2 regions of the Enterobacter sp. fkY84-1 genome follow, and region 1 is predicted to be linked to the other one. Evidence: predicted binding sites of a transcription regulator. Region 1 holds the regulator's gene; the other holds the start of a gene.
What was found. Region 1 encodes PurR, which represses purine synthesis genes. Its sites were predicted from a motif close to CANGCAAACGTTTGCNTG; they were not measured.

Region 1 (3,482 bases):
CCAGGCAGCCCACGGCAAAAATGGCCAGACCCAGCAGCAGTACCGGTTTACGGCCGAAGCGATCCGAGAGGGGTCCCCAGAGCAGTTGGGCGAAAGCAAAACCGGCAAGGAACAGGCTCAGGCTGGCGCTGATGGCCGCGGCAGGGGTTTGCAGGTCTTCCTGCATCGCGGCAAACGCGGGCAGGTACATGTCGGTGGCCAAAAAGCCCAGCACGCTTAAGCCGCCGAGCCAGACTAAAAATCCTTTCCTGGGTTGCATTCTTTTATTCTCCTGAGGAGGCAGGTGTACGTTGGCGCAGAGTGTAGGGAGTGCAAAGCGGCTTGTGAAACGCTAATATTTGGCGGGTGCATTCAAATTTTTTGCAGGCAGAAAATGTGGTCAGATTATTCGCTTGAAGTGGTCGATGCTGTTGCGCGTAACGGCAGCTTTAGCGGTGCAGCGCAGGAGTTGCACCGCGTCCCTTCGGCCATCAGCTACACGGTGCGTCAGCTTGAGGAGTGGCTGGCGGTTCCGCTGTTTGAACGGCGGCATCGCGACGTGGAATTAACGCCCGCCGGAGCATGGTTTTTGAAAGAAGGGCGTTCTGTTATCAAAAAAATGCAGATCACCCGCGAACAGTGTCAGCAGATCGCCAACGGCTGGCGGGGGCATCTCGCCATCGCGGTAGATAACATCGTGAAGCCGGAACGCACCCGACAAATGATCGTGGATTTCTATCGTCATTTCTCTGACGTCGAGCTACGGGTCTCGCAGGAGGTGTTCAACGGCGTCTGGGATGCGCTGGCGGACGGCAGGGCGGAGATGGCGATTGGCGCGACGCAGGCGATCCCGGTCGGGGGACGTTACGCCTTTCGCGACATGGGTATGCTGAGCTGGAAATGCGTGGTGGCCAGCGATCATCCTCTGGCAGCGATGGAAGGTCCGCTGAGCGACGATACGCTGCGCAACTGGCCGTCGCTGGTGCTGGAGGATACGTCCCGTTCATTGCCCAAGCGTATCACCTGGCTTCTGGATAACCAGCGGCGGGTGGTGGCTCCTGACTGGGAATCATCGGCGACGTGCCTCAGCGCCGGGCTGTGCGTCGCGATGGTGCCCGCTCATTTTGCGCGTCCGCGCATCGATACCGGAGAATGGGTTGAACTGACGCTGGAGAATCCTTTCCCGGACGCGGCCTGCTGCCTGACCTGGCAACAAAATGATGTCTCGCCCGCCATGGCCTGGCTGCTGGATTATCTGGGGGACAGCGAAACCCTAAACCGGGAATGGTTACGGGAGCCAGCGTAGCTGGCCCCGTCAAGGGATTAACGACGGTAGTCGCGGAACGGACCGTCCGCAACGGAACGGCGTTCAATCAGGCGCGGGTGAACTTCAATGGACTGCGACTCTTCGCGCTTGTTGACGATCCTGTCCAACAGCATATTGAAGGCCGTTTCGCCCAGCGAATCTTTTGGCTGGTGAATGGTTGTCAGCGCCGGGGTGAAAAAGCGCGCGTTACGCACGTTGTCATACCCGATCACGGAAATATCCTGCGGTACGCGCAGACCCAGCTCATCGGCGGCGCAGAGTGCGCCCATGGCCATGATGTCACCACCGCAGAAAACGGCGGTCGGGCGGTGCTGCTGGGAAACGATCTGCTGCATCGCGCGGTAGCCTGATTCCGGCTCAAAGTCGCCCTGCACGATCCAGTTTTCCGGCACGGTGATGAGCGCTTCTTCCATCGCTTTCATAAAACCGGCCAGACGGCCCGCGCCGGTGTTACGCTCCAGCGGACCGGGGATCACGCCAATCTCGCGGTGACCGCGTTCGATCAGGTAACGACCCGCCATGTAACCGCCTTCGAAGGCGTTGTCGATGACGGAGTCGGTGAAGTCCGCGCGCGCTTCACCCCAGTCCATGACCACCATGGGGATATGGCGATACTCTTCCAGCATCGACAGCACGGATTCCGGGTACTCGGAACACATGACCAGCAGGCCATCGACGCGCTTTTGCGCCATCATCGACAGGTAGGCGCGCTGTTTTTCTATGCTGTTCCACGCGTTGCCCAGAATCAGGGTATAGCCTTTCTGGAAGCAGTTCTTCTCTACCGCTTCTATGATCTCGGCAAAATAGGCCGCTTCACTGCTGGTCGCCAGCAATCCAATGGATTTGGTGTGATTAACCTTGAGGCTGCGCGCAACCGCACTTGGCGAATAGTGCAGCTCTTTGATTGCTGCCCAGACGGCGTTGCGCGTCTCTTCCGCCACAAAGCGGGTTTTGTTAATTACATGTGATACGGTTGTAGTGGAAACGTTTGCGCGTTTTGCTACGTCTTTAATTGTTGCCATTAAATGTCACTCCAGACCATATCCTAAACTCCTGAAAAACTTGAAGGTAAACGTTTGCCTTCTCTCACCCTTATCACGCAATCTTGAATTGCGGCACGCCGGGAAAACGACACGGGACGTCAGGAGGGGGTCAATGGCCGGTACGCTAATAAATTTAGCGTGGAATTTTGTCCTATCTTGATGAAAAGGGGAAGAGGTAAAGTGTTTATCAGCCTAAATCCAGGAAGATTTTTGACGTAAATTATGCAAAAATGAGCAGGCTCACTTTTCGTGGGGGGATTAAAAGGAGAAAAATTGATGAGTTCCGATCTGAAGTTTTCGCTGTTCACCACCGTGGTTGTGCTGGCTCTGATTGTCGCGGCGGGTCTGACGGCCGCGCTGCACTGATTTACGCGGAGGGAGAGCCTTCTCCCTCCCGCTCCCCCCGATTGTTACTCCTAAGGCAAAAATCTTTTGCCATTTTGTTAACTTCTCATTTTTTGTGATTGATGTCATGCTTTCCGCTTCTTTGTTCTGTGTCACCACATGACACGGCATCCGGAGTTGACGCATGAAAATCAATTTTCCCCTGCTGGCCCTGGCGATTGGCGCTTTTGGGATTGGCACCACTGAATTTTCCCCGATGGGGTTACTGCCCGTTATCGCCCGCGGCGTGGACGTCTCGATCCCTGCGGCCGGCATGTTAATCAGCGCCTACGCCATTGGCGTGATGGTGGGGGCGCCGCTGATGACGCTTCTTCTTTCACACCGCGCGCGCCGCAATGCGCTGATTTTCCTGATGGCGATTTTCACCCTCGGCAACGTGCTTTCGGCCATTTCGCCGGACTACACCACGTTGATGCTTTCGCGTATTCTGACCAGCCTTAACCACGGCGCGTTCTTTGGGCTGGGGTCGGTTGTGGCGGCAAGCGTGGTGCCGAAACACAAGCAGGCCAGCGCCGTAGCCACCATGTTTATGGGCCTGACCATCGCTAACATCGGCGGCGTTCCTGCGGCAACCTGGCTGGGCGAGGTCATTGGCTGGCGGATGTCCTTCCTGGCGACGGCCGGACTGGGCGTGGTCGCGATGGTGGCCTTGTTCTTCTCCCTGCCAAAGGGCAGCGCCGGAGAACGTCCGGAAGTGCGTAAGGAGCTGGCGGTGCTGATGCGCCCGC
Region 2 (3,482 bases), 1.3 Mb from region 1:
AATAGACGTATTCAAACAGGCACGGGTTGCTGACCGGGTTGTCGGCACACTGACGGGTGAACAGCTGGCCCTTCTCGGTGATGTAGACCGCTTCGCCCGGCGCAACGTCGCGCAGGAATTCGAAGCCCAGGGTATCCAGCGCCACGCTCTCCGAGGCAACCATATATTCGGTACGGCCATCGCCGAGGTCGCGCTTGCCGAGCACCAGCGGACGAATGCCGTTTGGATCGCGGAAGGCCACCATGCCGTGACCGATGATCATCGCCACGCAGGCGTACGCGCCGCGGATCTGACGGTTTGTCGCGGCAATCGCGGCAAAAATGTTGTCCGCTTCCAGCGGATAGTGACGGAAGTTATCCAGCTCGCTGGCGAACACGTTGAGCAGGATTTCAGAATCAGAGGTGGTGTTAATGTGGCGACGTTTCTCTTCGAACAGCTTTTTACGCAGCTCATGCGCGTTGGTCAGGTTGCCGTTATGGGCAAGGGTGATGCCATACGGTGAGTTGACGTAGAAAGGCTGTGCCTCAGAGGCGCTGGAACTGCCAGCGGTAGGATAACGAACGTGACCGATCCCCATATTACCTTGCAGACGCTGCATATGGCGGGCTTCAAACACATCGTTTACCAGGCCATTCGCCTTGCGTAAACGGAAGCAGTTGTTTGCATCAATGGTGATGATACCCGCAGCATCCTGTCCACGGTGCTGAAGCACCGTTAACGCGTCATAAATCGACTGGTTTACCGGCATGAAACCGGCGATACCGACAATACCGCACATTCGTCTTTTCCTCGTTAAGCCACATCTCAGGGTTTATGCCCTGGGCAAAAAACTCGACGAGCTTTGCAGATAGTCAAAGAACCATCTGATGATGAAGCTGAACTCTGGAATGAGCTGCGATTTCTGCCAGTCTTCACTTTTGGAGAACCCGGTAAAGGTATCCAGGAAGAACAGGATCGCGGCCACAATCAGCACGCCTCGCAACGCCCCGAAACAGATCCCGAGTACCCTGTCCGTTCCTGACAGACCGGTTTTCTCGACCAGCTGACCTATCACGTAATTGACGATAGCGCCGACAATCAGCGTTGCGATAAACAGCACCGCGATAGCGATTCCATTTCGGACCAGTTCATCTTCAAAGCCCGTGAACCAGACAGACAGGTAAGTGTAGTAATGACTGGCGACAAAGAAAGCACAACCCCAGGTCACCAGCGATAACGCTTCACGAACAAAGCCACGGATCAGGCTAACCAGACAGGAAAAACCAATCACCGCAATGATGGCGTAATCAATCCAGACCATATGTGTCCCACGATTAAACGCCCTGTCATCCAGTTCGGGGCGAATTCTAACAGAAAAAGAAAACGTTTGCGTAGAGATTTCCTTCCCGCGCGTAAATAAAAAAGGCGCTGAAAAAATGTTCAACGCCGTGGCTTATCGCCTCTCTCTTACAGGAGCAGGTCGTGCTTAGTTCGCGCTGTAGCCCATCACCACACCGCTCAGGCCGGAGATCTGCTTCAGCTCACCCAGCGACCCTTTCAGTTTGTCTTTAGACGCTTCTGGCCCCACGAGGATACGGGTAATTTTACCCTGCACCGGCGTGGAAGGTGAAGTGTAAACACGATATCCCGCACTGCGCAGTTTACCCACCACCTCATTCACCTTGTCCGCATTTTTCAGCGCACCGAGCTGCACCACGTAGGCTTTGCCCGTTGGGGCAGCAGCGTCCTGCTGCGTCGGTTTTGCTGGCGGAGGCGTCTCTGACGCTGCGGCGAGCTGTTCTGCCGCTTTATCACGCTGCGGTTTCGGCTGCGGCTTCTCAACCGGCTTCGGTTTTTCAACCGGTTTAGGCTGCTCGACCGGCACAGGATCGATATCGCTGTTGCTCGTGGCCGCCAGGCGAGACGGATCGAGCGACGGTGCGGCGGCATCCCCCGCGCGCACCTCTTCCGCCGCCCCTTCCGGAGGCTGAGCAGGCAGCGCCTGCGTCGCCGCGGGCAGCATATCCGGCTCATCGCGGTCGCCCGGTTTCGGCACCAGCGGAATCGCGGCAAACTCATCCTGATAATGCTTTTTCTGCCCGTCGAGCAGCCCGGGAAGAATAATCACCCCGAGCGCGACCAGCACAATGGTTCCTGTTAAACGGTTCTGAAACTTACTCGCCACCGGTTCTCCCCGCGTCCATCACTTCCATGACATGTGCCACCGTGTGGAATGAACCACACACCAGCACGGTATCTTCTGGTTTAGCCTCCGCCATCGCGGCATGCCAGGCCTGCGCCACACTACTGTAGATTGCGCCTTTGCCGAGATGTTCCATCAGCTGCTCAGCCGTCGCGCCGCGTGGCCCCTCCAGAGGAGCACAATACCAGCTATCGACCACACTCTCCATGCAGGCCAGCGTCCCGCCGATATCTTTATCATGAAGCATACCGATAACCGCCAGCACGCGCCCGGTTTTTGGTAACGATTTGAGACGTCCCGCGAGATACGCCGCCGCGTGGGGGTTGTGCGCCACATCCAGAATCAGGCGCGGTGACTCGCTCACAATCTGGAAACGTCCTGGCAGAATCGCGTTTTGTATACCCTCGCGGATCGCCTGTTCGCTGACCGCGAGGCCGCTGGCGCGCAGTGCCGCCAGCGCGGTTGCCGCGTTTGGCTGCGGGACCTGCGGCAGCGGCAGGTTATCCAGCGCCCCCTGCGCGTCGCTAAAGCGCCAGCCGTTGTCCTGAACCTCATACTGCCAGTCAACGCCGCGGCGCAGCAGCTGTGCGCCCTTTTCGTTCGCCACGTCAGCAATGGTGTGCGGCATGTCCGGCTCGCCCACCACGGCAGGTTTATTTGCCCGGAAAATACCGGCCTTCTCGCGGCCAATGCTTTCACGATCGGGCCCCAGCCAGTCGATATGATCCAGCGCGATGCTGGTCACTACCGCCACGTCTGCATCGACGATATTGGTCGCATCAAGACGTCCGCCAAGACCAACCTCAAGGATCACCACATCCAGCTGCGCCTGTTTAAACAGCCACAGGGCCGACAGGGTACCGTATTCAAAATAGGTTAATGAGATCTCTCCGCGCGCGGCTTCAATTTCCGCGAACGACGCCGTATGCGCGGATTCCGGCAGCTCGCGGTTCTGCACACGAACCCGCTCGGTGTAGCGTACCAGGTGTGGAGAGCTGTAAACGCCAACCCTGTAACCCGCCGCCATCAGGACGGATTCCAGCGTACGGCAGGTCGTGCCTTTACCGTTGGTTCCCGCGACGGTGAACACGAAAGGCGCCGGTTTCAGCACGTCAAGACGCGCCGCAACCTGGCTTACGCGTTCAAGCCCCATATCGATGGTTTTACTGTGCAGGTTTTCCAGATAAGAAAGCCACGCGGCCAGGGGCGACGTGGCTTGGGGAATGCTTTTATTTTCCATAATGCCCGGTTGTCATTAACAGATTAGAAAGCAAAAGGGCAGCGCCAACCGGCCCTGCCC

Region 2: the regulator PurR is predicted to act here: its motif matches at 1,356-1,373, upstream of cvpA (colicin V production protein).

Annotation. Positions count from the first base shown of each region.
Region 1 covers NZ_CP169393.1:1,970,297-1,973,778, forward strand. Annotated here, with positions in the region: gene punC (purine nucleoside transporter PunC) at 1-259, opposite strand, end outside; gene punR (DNA-binding transcriptional activator PunR) at 374-1,285, shown strand; gene purR (HTH-type transcriptional repressor PurR) at 1,303-2,328, opposite strand; gene cydH (cytochrome bd-I oxidase subunit CydH) at 2,626-2,715, shown strand; gene ACEPLT_RS09415 (MFS transporter) at 2,879-3,482, shown strand, end outside.
Region 2 covers NZ_CP169393.1:3,313,143-3,316,624, forward strand. Annotated here, with positions in the region: gene purF (amidophosphoribosyltransferase) at 1-778, opposite strand, end outside; gene cvpA (colicin V production protein) at 812-1,300, opposite strand; gene dedD (cell division protein DedD) at 1,466-2,164, opposite strand; gene folC (bifunctional tetrahydrofolate synthase/dihydrofolate synthase) at 2,154-3,422, opposite strand.